2 regions of the Bradyrhizobium sp. WSM4872 genome follow, and region 1 is predicted to be linked to the other one. Evidence: predicted binding sites of a transcription regulator. Region 1 holds the regulator's gene; the other holds the start of a gene.
The links. Region 1 encodes PhoB, which activates phosphate uptake and scavenging genes when phosphate is short. Its sites were predicted from a motif close to TGTCATNNANCTGTCAT; they were not measured.
Positions count from the first base shown of each region.

Region 2: a site for PhoB is predicted at 2,067-2,083, ahead of phnC (phosphonate ABC transporter ATP-binding protein). Genes of this name have one in related genera too.

Region 1 is NZ_JBVVPT010000028.1:41,697-47,637, forward strand. It holds gene AC0L3C_RS28570 (acetylornithine transaminase) at 1-613, opposite strand, end outside; gene AC0L3C_RS28575 (GcrA family cell cycle regulator) at 1,069-1,581, shown strand; gene phoB (phosphate regulon transcriptional regulator PhoB) at 1,810-2,517, opposite strand; gene phoU (phosphate signaling complex protein PhoU) at 2,532-3,248, opposite strand; gene pstB (phosphate ABC transporter ATP-binding protein PstB) at 3,259-4,080, opposite strand; gene pstA (phosphate ABC transporter permease PstA) at 4,077-4,922, opposite strand; gene pstC (phosphate ABC transporter permease subunit PstC) at 4,927-5,916, opposite strand.
Region 2 is NZ_JBVVPT010000037.1:42,185-48,125, forward strand. It holds gene AC0L3C_RS32325 (DUF1045 domain-containing protein) at 1-153, opposite strand, end outside; gene AC0L3C_RS32330 (alpha-D-ribose 1-methylphosphonate 5-triphosphate diphosphatase) at 172-1,365, opposite strand; gene AC0L3C_RS32335 (LbetaH domain-containing protein) at 1,362-2,021, opposite strand; gene phnC (phosphonate ABC transporter ATP-binding protein) at 2,205-3,014, shown strand; gene phnD (phosphonate ABC transporter substrate-binding protein) at 3,078-4,013, shown strand; gene phnE (phosphonate ABC transporter, permease protein PhnE) at 4,090-4,974, shown strand; gene phnE (phosphonate ABC transporter, permease protein PhnE) at 4,932-5,819, shown strand.

The DNA.
Region 1 (5,941 bases):
GCAACGCCCTCAGGAAGGCGGGCGTTGCCGAACGCACACCGCCCTCGCCCTGGATCGGCTCGATCAGGATGCCGGCGGTCTGCGGACCGATCGCCTTTTTCACTGCCTCGAGATCGCCATGCGCAACCTGGTCGAAGCCCTCCATCGGGGGGCCGAAACCTTCGAGATATTTCGCCGACCCCGTCGCCGCCAGCGTCGCCAGCGTGCGGCCATGGAAGGCGCCTTCGAAGGTGATCATGCGATAGCGGTCGGGATGGCCCTTCGCGGCGTGATAACGGCGCACGACCTTGATCACGCATTCCAGCGCTTCGGCGCCGGAATTGCAGAAGAACACGAAGTCCGCGAAACTTTCATTGCACAGGCGCGCGGCGAGCTTTTCGCCGTCCGGGCTCTGGAACAGGTTCGACATGTGCCAGAGCTTGGTCGCCTGCTCCTGCAACGCCGCGACCAGCGCCGGATGGGCATGGCCGAGCGCGTTCACCGCCACCCCCGAGGTGAAATCGAGATAGCGCTCGCCATTAGTCGCGATCAGCCAGCAGCCTTCGCCACGCTCGAAACCGAGGTCGGATCTGGCGAAAACGGGGAGCAAATGCGGCGCTGCGCTGTTAGTCATGGCGGTCACTTGAATGTTGCGGACGGTGTGAGCGTGCATTGCGCAACGCACCATCGACCGGCCCGGAAAACGAAACGTGCCGCCTCTTGAGGGCGGCACGCACGACTATCTTAGGCCTGGTGAAACGGGTGTCAATGCCGCCCGGAAAGCCTCGCGAAACGCTGAATCCGTAGTCTTGCGGTGCCGATTTTGCGGGATTTAGCCACGGAACATGTGGAAGCGAGTCGGCGGACTCTTGCGCGGGAGTCACGCCATATTGTAGCGTTTGGATTGTCAGATACGACATCTCGTGCAGTGGTTCTGATCTTTAAGTCCTTATGTACCGGCGTAAACGTTCGGGCGTTCAAGACGCGCCCGGCGAGCCTTAAGGGATTCTGGCGGCACGGGTTTTTGAAGGCTTAGGCATTCGCTGCGAGGCCCCAGGATGGCTGGCGCGCAGCGAGGGAAAGGGTGCAATGACGGTTTTGACCTGGTCCGATGATCGCGTCGAGCAGCTGAAAAAGCTCTGGGAGGCCGGACTTTCGGCCAGCCAGATCGCGGCGGAGCTCGGCAATGTGACCCGCAATGCCGTGATCGGCAAAGTGCACAGGCTCGGCCTTTCGGGCCGCGCCAAGAGCCCTTCGTCGGCAGCGCCCCGGCCGCGCAAGGCGCGTCCCGCGCAGCACATGATGCGGGTGAGCCGCCCGATCTCGCGCGGCAACACCGCGCTGGCGCAGGCCTTTGAGGTCGAGGCTGAGCCGGATCCGGTCACATACGACAACGTGGTGCCGATGAGCCAGCGGCTGTCGCTGCTGGAATTGAACGAGGCGACCTGCCACTGGCCGGTCGGCGATCCCTCGAGCCCGGACTTCTTCTTCTGTGGTGGCCGTGCGTTGTCCGGCCTGCCCTATTGCGCCCAGCACTCGCGCGTCGCGTACCAGCCGGCATCGGATCGGCGCCGCGCACCGGTGAAGCCGGGTCCGCGGTAATCACGGCAAGTCGTCGCGCGAAGACAGTTCAACAATTTCAGTGTCGTCCTGGCGAAAGCCAGGACCCATACTCCGAGCACGCAGTAGTCGTGCGGAAGGGGTCACTCCGAGTCTTCGCCAAACCACGTTCGGTGGTTATGGGTCCCGGATCAGCGCTCGCTTCGCTCGCTTGTCCGGGACGACGTCGGAGAATTCGGGGACAGCTCGCCAGCAAACAAGCCTGCAACCCTACACCTGCTCCGCCTTGGCAAAACGATCATCCAGCGCGTAGCCGGCGCCGCGGACGGTGCGGATCGGGTCCTGCTCGCGGCCGAGATTGAGCAGCTTGCGCAGGCGGCCGATATGCACGTCGACGGTACGCTCATCGATGTAGATGTCGCGGCCCCAAACGCTGTCGAGCAGTTGCTCGCGCGAGAACACCCGGCCCGGATGCTCCAGGAAGAACTCCAGCAGGCGATATTCGGTCGGACCGAGATCGATCGGCCGGCCCGAGCGCGCCACGCGGCGCTTGTCGCGGTCGAGCTCGATGTCGCCAAAAGCAAGCACGGTGGCGAGCCGCTCGGGGCTCGCGCGCCGCAGCAGGCCTTTCACGCGCGCGAGCAGCTCCGGCACCGAGAACGGCTTGACGATGTAATCGTCGGCGCCGGTCGCAAGACCCCGCACCCGTTCGCTCTCCTCGCCGCGCGCGGTGAGCATGATGATCGGGAGCTGCTTGGTCTCGGGACGGGTGCGAAGCCGCCGGCACAATTCGATGCCTGACAGGCCCGGCAGCATCCAGTCGAGCACGATCAGATCGGGGATGTGCTCCTTGAGGCGAGTGTCGGCGTCGTCGCCGCGCATCACCGTCTCGACGTCATAGCCGTCGCCTTCGAGGTTGTAGCGGAGAAGCTCCGTCAGAGCTTCCTCGTCCTCAACCACCATAATGCGTGCGCCCATCGGGTCGTCGCTCCTTAAGTGTTCGGTACCGTGTTGGCGAAGGTCGTCATGTCGCCCTTCGGCCGCTTGTCGGTGATCGCCTGTCCCTCGATCATGTAGAACACGGTCTCGGCGATGTTGGTGGCGTGGTCGCCGATCCGCTCGATGTTCTTGGCGCAGAACATCAAATGGATACAGAACGAGATGTTGCGCGGATCCTCCATCATGTAGGTAAGGAGCTCGCGGAACAGCGAGGTGCAGATGGCGTCGACCTCCTCGTCGCCCTTCCACACCGCCATCGCCGCCGGCAGATCATGCGCGGCATAGGCGTCCAGCACCGACTTGACCTGCTGCTGCACGAGGTCGGTCATGTGCTCGAGGCCGCGAAACAGCTTGAGCGGATGGAAGTCCGTCTCCAGCGCCGCGACGCGTTTGCCCATGTTCTTGGCGAGGTCGCCGATGCGCTCGAGATCGGTCGCGACGCGCATGGCGCCGACGATCTCGCGCAGGTCGACCGCCATCGGCTGGCGGCGGGCGATGGTGAGGACCGCACGCTCCTCGATGCGCTTCTGCAGCGCGTCGAGTTCTGTGTCGATGGCGACGACGCGCTGGCCGAGCGGGACGTCGCGGCGGATCAGCGCGTCGACGGACTCGACGATCATGCGCTCGGCGATGCCACCCATCTCGGCGACCAGGCGGGTGAGTTCCTGGAGGTCGGTATCGAAGGCCTTTGCGGTATGTTCAGAACCCATGTCGCGTCTCCTAGCCGAACCGGCCGGTGATGTAATCCTGCGTGCGCCGGTCAGTCGGCGACGTGAAGATCTTGCTGGTGTCGTCGAATTCGATCAGCTCGCCGAGATACATGAAGGCGGTCTTGTCGGAGACGCGCGCCGCCTGCTGCATGTTGTGAGTGACGATCGCGATCGTGTAATCCTCGGACAGCTCCTGGATCAGCTCCTCGACCTTGGCGGTCGAGATCGGGTCGAGCGCCGAACAGGGTTCGTCGAACAGGATCACCTCGGGCCGCACCGCGACGGTGCGGGCGATGCAGAGGCGCTGCTGCTGGCCGCCCGAGAGCGACAGGCCGGAGGCGTTGAGCTTGTCCTTGACCTCGTTCCACAGCGCGCCGCCGCGGAGTGCCTTTTCGACGCGGCCGTCCATCTCGGACTTCGAGATCTTCTCATAGAGACGGATGCCGAACGCGATGTTCTCGTAGATCGTCATCGGGAACGGCGTCGGCTTCTGGAACACCATGCCGACGCGGGCGCGCAGCAGATTGAGGTCCAGCTTGCCGTCGAGAATGTTGGTCTGATCGAGCATGAGCTGACCGGTGGCGCGCTGGCCGGGATAGAGGTCGTACATCCGGTTGAAGATGCGCAGCAGGGTCGACTTGCCGCAGCCCGACGGACCGATGAACGCCGTGACGCGGTTGGCGCCGAGCGTCAGGTTGATGTTCTTCAGAGCGTGGTGCTCGCCGTAATAGAAGTTCAGGTTGCGCACGGTCACCTTGGGGGGCGCCTCCGGCAGCACCGGCGCGTGGGGCAGCCCACCGGCCGCGCTCATCGATACGGAAAGATCACTCATTTTGCGGTCCTCTCGGCGCCAAGGATGCGCGCGCCAATATTCAGGGCAAGAACGGTCAGCGTGATGAGCAGCGCCCCGCTCCAGGCCAGCTGCTTCCAGTAGGCATAGGGGCTCTGCACGAAGTTGTTGATGGTGACAGGCAGGTTCGCCATCGTCTTGTTCAGGCCGAGGCTGAAGAACTGGTTCGACAGCGCTGTGAACAGCAGCGGCGCAGTTTCACCGGCGACGCGGGCGGTCGCGAGCAGCACGCCGGTGATGAGACCCGATCGGGCAGCACGATAAGCGATCCGCTTGATCACCAGCGAACGCGGCAGGCCGAGCGCCGAGGCCGCCTCGCGCAACGCGTTCGGCACCAGCAGCAGCATGTCCTCGGTCGTGCGCAGCACCACCGGGATCACGATGACCGCGAGCGCGAGCGAGCCCGCGATCGCCGAGAAGCCGCGCATCGGCACCACCACCGCGCCGTAGATGAACAGGCCGATGATGATCGAGGGCGCCGAGAGCAGGATGTCGTTGATGAAGCGGATCACCGAGGTCAACCGGTCATTGCGGCCGTATTCGGCGAGATAGGTGCCGGCGAACATGCCGAGCGGCGCGCCGATGCCGACGCCGATCACGGTCATGATCAGCGAGCCGACGATGGCGTTGAGCAGACCGCCCTCGTTCGATCCGGGTGGCGGCGTGTTCTCGGTGAACAGCTGGACATTGAGTCCCGCCAATCCGTTGTAGAGCAGCGTGATCAGGATCAGCGCGAGCCAGGTGACGCCGAAGGCCGTTGCGGCGATGCAGAGCCCGCGGACGACGATGTCCTTGCGGCGGCGGCGTGAATAGATCGGATTCATGGCGCTAGTTCCCCGCCTTCTTTTCCAGCCGCATCAGCATCAGCCGCGCCGCTGCGAGCACGAAGAAAGTCAGCACGAACAGCAGGAGGCCGAGCAGGATCAGGCCGGACTGGTGCAGGCCGTCGCTCTCGGCGAACTCGGATGCGATCGCCGCCGAAATCGTGGTGCCGGGGGCGAAGATCGACGACGATATCCGGAACGAGTTGCCGATGATGAAGGTCACCGCCATGGTCTCGCCGAGCGCGCGGCCCAGCGCCAGCATGACCCCGCCGATGACGCCGACGCGGGTGTAGGGGATCACCACGCTGCGGACGACTTCCCAGGTGGTACAGCCGACGCCGTAGGCGGCTTCCTTCAGGACCGGAGGCACCGTCTTGAACACATCGACCGAGATCGAGGTGATGAATGGCAGCACCATGATCGCGAGGATCAGCGCGGCATTGAACAGGCTGAGATAGGACGGCGGTCCCGCGAAGATCGCGCCCAGCACGGGCACGCCGTCGAATATCTTGATCATGAAGGGCTGGAACGTGTTGGCGAGGAACGGACCCAACACGAAGAAGCCCCACATGCCGTAGATGATCGAGGGGATGCCGGCGAGCAGCTCGATCGCCATGCCGATCGGGCGGCGCAGCCATTGCGGGCAGAGCTCGGTGAGGAAGATGGCAATGCCGAGACCCACGGGAATGGCGATCAGCATCGCGATGAAGGAGGTGACGAGCGTGCCGTACATCGGCCCGAGCGCGCCGAGCACCGGCGGATCGGCGGACGGCGCCCAGCGCTGCGTCCACAGGAACGAGACCCCGAATTCCTTCATCGCCGGGAAGGCGCCGACGATCAGCGAAATGATGATGCCGCCGAGGATCAGAAGCACCGAGATCGCGGAGAGCCGCGTGATCCAATAGAAGGTGACGTCGCCGAGCTTGAACGCGCTCAAGGCCTTGGCGCGATCATACGGTCCGGCGTCGTCGATTACATCGCTCTGAACGGCCATCTCTGCCACGCCGATCCCCTGTACT
Region 2 (5,941 bases), on a different contig from region 1:
GCGCCAGTCCGGCGCGAGACGGGATGCGTCGGCGGGAAAGGGCAGCTCGTTGCAGCTATAGGCATCGTAGCCGAGCAACTCCGCGCCGAAGCGGAACAGGGCGCTGTTGCTGCCTGCGGCAAAATAGATCGCGTAGCGGGGGAAACTTGTCATCGTCCGAGCATAGCGGGTTTATGCTGCGACGACAGCTTCGCGCGGGGTAGCTGCCATGCCAAGCAACCGCGTCGCGTCGGTGAGATGTACGAGCTTGCCGCCTGATATCACGGCGATCAGCCGCGGCCGCAGCGGCATGCTGTCGTCGACCAGCAGAATGTCCGCGCGCCGGCCTTCCGCGAGCACGCCGCGATCTGCAAGACCGGTCGCGCGCGCGGGCGCGGCGGAAACCAGGTTCCAGGCCTCGGTCAGCGGCAGCACGCCATCGGCGGCGAGCCGGAACGCAGCGAGCAGCTGCGCGGGATAGTAGTAGTCCGAGGCCAGCACCGAGCAGAGCCCTTTGGCGATCATGTCGGATGCCTTGGTCCAGCCGGTGTGGCTGCCGCCGCGCACCACGTTCGGCGCGCCGTAGACGATGGCGTCTCCGTGGCTTGCCGCCGCCCGCGCCGTCTCCTCGTTGATTGGAAACTCCGCGATCGCCACGCCCATGGCGCGAAAGCCCTGGCGCATCGCCGGCGTCGCATCGTCGTGCGATAGCATCCGCACGTCGGCGGCGCGCGCCGCCGCGGCGAGGCGCGACACGGAAGCCGGCACTTCACTGGCGCGGGAGAGCACACGCTCGACCAGGCGGTCGAATTCCTCGCTCGACAGGCCGGTACGCTCCACCATGCGGTTGCGCTTGCGGGGCTTGGCCATGTCCCCAACCGTGCCGTCCATGTGGTCGTTGAAGGCGAACAGGTCGACGCGGCCCTCACTGAGCCACTGGGTGATCTCGGCTTCGGCGTCGAGATTGTAAGTCTCATGACGCAGGTGAAAGCGGGTGTCGGCGGCGAATTGCGGGCGCTGCCGTTCGATCGCCTCCATCAGACCGCGCGCATTGTCGGCGCTGCGCAGGCCCGGCTCCCATGAGCAGGTCGTGGCGTGAAATACCGTGGTGATGCCGTTGCTGATCGCCTGGCGGTCGCTGTCGGCGAGCGCGACGTCGATCGGGAAATCGACCCCGGCGCGCGGCATCATCTGTCGCTCGAAGGCATCGCCATGCAGATCGACGATGCCCGGCAGGACCAGCAGATCGCGGGCATCGATCGCAAGTCGCGCTCGGCCGCGAGACGCATCGATCTCTGCGATGTCCGTTCCGGACACGAGAAGCGACGTTTCGGCGAACTCGGAGCCGATCAGGGCCCGCCCGCCCTCGAGGAATATGTCTGTCACGCGACCGCGCTTCGTTTGCTGGCAGAGGAGGGTGCCCCTGCTTCGTATGCCGTGAGAAAATCCTCAATCCCGAGCTTGCGGAAATCGGGCAGGGCGTCACGCAACTTGTCGTGATCCCAGTCCCACCAAGCGAGCCTCGCAAGCCGCCCAGCAACCTCTTCCGAGAACCGCCGCCGAACGATGCGCGCCGGATTGCCGGCGACGATGGTGTAGGCCGGTACGTCCTTGGTGACGATGGCGCCGGCCGCGATCACCGCGCCGGTGCCGATGTTGCGGCTCGGCAGCACGATCGCGCCATGGCCGATCCAGACGTCGTGGCCGATATGGACGTGGTGCTGGCGCCGCCAGTCGAAGAAGTCGGTGTCGTCGGTCTCGCCTTCGAAATAGGCGCTCGAACGATAGGTGAAGTGCGCCTGCGTGGCGCGGTGCATCGGGTGATTGCCCGGATTGATCCGTGTCATCGCCGCGATCGAGCAGAATTTTCCGATGGTGCTGTAGGTGATCTGGGCGTCGTTCACGACATAGGAGTAATCGCCCATCGTCACGTCGTGCAGCATCGTGCGGGCGCCGACCTCGGTATAGGCCCCAAGCCTGGTGTCGTGCAGCTTCGCCGAGGGATCGACAGTCGGCTGGACCGAAAGAGCTTTGGCGGCCATGTTGCATCCGAACGAGAGGGCGGGCGTTTCTCTTCGAGCGGCTTGATGACAATGTCATGACGACGCGATGACAGGGCAAGAACAGTGGATGACGTGTGTAGGATCGCCGCACCGCAACGTCCGTGTCACACAAGTGTCAAGCGCCGGCGCTAGCGGTGGGTCCCAGCTACTCTGGAGCCCTGCATGCTGGTGGTTGAAGGTCTGACGTGTCGCTTCGGCGTGAAAGCCGCGGTGGACGACGCTTCGTTTCAAGTCCCTCCCGGCGGCTTCGTCGGCGTGATCGGACGGTCCGGCGCCGGCAAGTCGACCCTGCTGCGGACCATCAACCGTCTCGCGGCCCCTTCGCAGGGCCGCATTCTGTTCGACGGTCTCGACGTCACGGCGCTACGCGGCAAGGAGCTGCGGCAGTGGCGGGCGCGTTCGGCGATGATCTTTCAGCAGTTCAACCTGGTCGGCCGGCTCGATGTCCTCACCAACGTCCTGATGGGACGGCTCGCGACGATGCCGGCCTGGCGCTCGCTGTCGCAGACCTGGCCCGAGCAGGACAAGGCGCTGGCGATGTCCGCGCTTGAGCAGTTCGATATCGCCCCGCTCGCGGCCCAGCGCGCCGACCAGCTCTCCGGCGGCCAGCAGCAGCGCGTCGCGATCGCCCGCGCGCTGGTGCAGCAGCCCGACATCATCCTCGCCGACGAGCCGATCGCCTCGCTCGATCCCCGCAACACGAAGATCGTGATGGATGCGCTGCTGCGCATCAACAAGCACTTCGGCATCACCGTGCTCTGCAATCTGCATTCGCTCGACCTGGCGCGCAGCTATTGCGACCGCCTGATCGGCATGGCGCAGGGGCGCGTGGTGTTCGACGGCGCGCCGGCCGAGTTGACCGAGCACGTTGCGCGCGAGCTCTACGATCTGGAAGCCGCCGATGTCATGGGCGGCACGCCTGCACCGGTGCGACAAGGCATTCCGGCGCTTGGAACGGCGGCCGCCGCCTGAGCGGCGCCGCATCAGGACTCACCAGTTTTGCGTCAACCGACCTCAACCAATGAAGAGGCTATCATGATTACTCGCAGATTGATTCTTGCTGGCGCCGCCGCGCTCGCGTTCACGGCTTCGGCTTCGGCCGAGGACTGGAAAGCTAGATATCCCGAGCTGACCTTCGCGGTCATTCCGGCGGAAAACGCCTCGGGCGTGACCGAGCGTTGGGCGCCGTTCATGAGCTATCTCTCCAAGGAACTGGGCGTGAAGGTCACGCTACGCATCGCCAACGACTACGCCGCCGTGATCGAAGGCCAGCGTGCCGGCAACATCCACATCGCGAGCTATGGCTCCGCGTCGTTCGCTCGCGCCCGCCTGACCGGCGTCAAGACCGACGCTTTCGCCAACGACATCAATTCCGACGGCTCGACCGGCTACTACTCGGTGTTCTTCGTCAAGGCGAACAGTCCCTACAGGAGCATCGACCAGCTCAAGGGCAAGAACCTCGGCCTGGTCGACCCGAACTCGACCTCCGGCAACAACGTGCCGCGCTTCGAGCTCGACAAGATGGGCATCGCGGACGCCGACACCTATTTCAGCAAGGTCGTCTTCACCGGCAGCCATGAGAACGCGATCCTGGCGCTGGCGCAGGGCACGGTCGACGTCGCCGCCAACCAGTGGACCAGCGACGACGATTCGACGCTGGCGCAGATGCTGACCAAGGGCATGCTGAAGAATGCCGACGGCTCCGCGATGAAGAAGGACGATTTCCGCATCATCCACAAGTCGGCGCCGATCATCAACGGCCCCTATGCCTACAATTCCGACCTGCCGGAAGAGGCCAAGGCCGCGATCGCGAAGGCGTTCTTCGACGCGCCGGCCAAGGACAAGGCTGCGTTCGATCGCCTCCAGGACGGCCAAAAGAAGGGTTTTCATCCCGCGACTACCAAGGATTGGGATGGCACGATCGAGCTGATCAAGTTCGTCGATGCGCTGCGTAAGAAGAAGGCGTCCTGAGTATCGGGACGATGCCACTGGAGCCGGGTCGATGGACCCGGCTCTTTCTCTTTGATCGACCATTTTTCCTGATCAGATGACCGTCGCGGTTTCGATCCTCCCCGAGCAGCAGCTCGCCGTGCTCAGCGCCGCCTATCGCCAGGCGGTCGCGCGCAAGCGGCTCCGACTCCTGTTTGCAGCCGTGATCTTCGCCGCTGCACTGTGTCTGGCGGCGATCGGCGCGGAAGTGAATTTGCGCACGCTGTTCGCCCATTTCGGCAACTTCATCAGCTATTTCGACCGCATCCTCACACTTGACACCGGCCAGCGCGTCTGGACCGATGTCGGCGAGTGGCTCTGGGGCTGGCGCAAATGGCTGAAGATGCTGGGCGAGACCCTGCTGATCTCCTATGTCGGCACGTTGATCGGCGCGACTTTTGCGTTTTGCCTGAACTTCCTCGCGGCTGAAAACACCTCGCCCGCGCCCTGGCTGCGCTTCGTGGTGCGGCGCCTGCTCGAATTCGCGCGCACGGTGCCCGGCATCGTGTTTGCGCTGATCTTCGTGATCGCGTTCGGGCTCGGACCGATGGCGGGCGTGCTGGCGATTGCGATTCACTCCACCGGCGCGCTCGGAAAGCTGTTTTCGGAGATCGTCGAGAACGCCGACATGAAGCCGGTCGAAGGCGTTCGCTCGACGGGCGCGAGCTGGCTCTCCTGCATGCGCTTCGCGATCCTGCCGCAGGTCACGGCTGGCTATGCCAGCTACGCGCTGCTGCGTTTCGAGATCAATGTCCGCGAGGCCTCCGTGATGGGCTTCGTTGGCGCCGGCGGCATCGGCCAGGAGCTCGTCGTCGCCATCCGCAAGTTCTATTACTCGGACGTCAGCGCCATCCTGCTCACCATCATCGTCACGGTCTTCATCATCGACATCAGCACCGGATGGCTGCGCGGCCGTCTGTTCGGCAAGGAGGCGCGGACGTGACGGGACTGCGGGAGACCGATACCGCGGCGCTTCGCGCGCGCTATCCTGACGTGTTCGACCGGCCGGCGTCGGCGCGGCTCGCCATGCCGGCGACGATCGTCGCGGCGCTCGCGATCCTGATTTACGGCCTCGTCGATCTCGACTTCTCGCCGTCGCGGTTCGTCGCGGGCCTCAACCAGCTCGGCTGGATCAGCCTGATGATGATCCCGCCGGATCCCGGCTCGTCGCTGCCGATCTATCTGAAGGCGCTCGGCGAGACGCTGTCGATCGCGCTGCTCGGCACGACTCTGGCCGCGCTGTTCGCGCTGCCGGTCAGCCTGCTGGCCGCGCGTAACGTCGTGCCGTCGAGCATTTTGCGTTTCCCGATTCGGCGTTTCCTGGATTCGATCCGCGGCGTCGACACGTTGATCTGGGCGCTGGTGTGGATCAACGTGGTCGGGCTCGGCCCGTTCGCCGGCGTGCTCGCCATTGCCGTGTCCGATTTCGGCGCGTTTGGAAAACTGTTCTCGGAGGCGATCGAGGGCGCCGACCAGAAGCAGGTCGAGGGCATCCGCGCCTCCGGCGGCAGTGCGCTGCACGAGATCCGCTTCGGCCTGCTGCCGCAGGTCCTGCCCGTGATCGCCGGACAGGTGCTCTATTTCATCGAGTCGAACACGCGCTCGGCCACCATCATCGGCATCGTCGGCGCCGGCGGCATCGGCCTCCAGCTCGCCGAGCAGATCCGCGTGCTGGAATGGCAGAAGGTGTCGTTCCTGATCCTGATGATCCTGGTCGCGGTCGCCGCGATTGATTTCGTCTCGGGAAAGTTGCGGTTTGCGATCATCGGCCGAAGGGCAGTGGCGTAGGTCTTCGCCTCTCCCCGCTTGCGGCGGGTGAGGGGGACTCTCCGCGAGTCCGTCTCTTACGGTGATTGTGGAGGCAGCCCCTCACCCCAACCCTCTCCCCGTAAGAACGGGGCGAGGGAGAA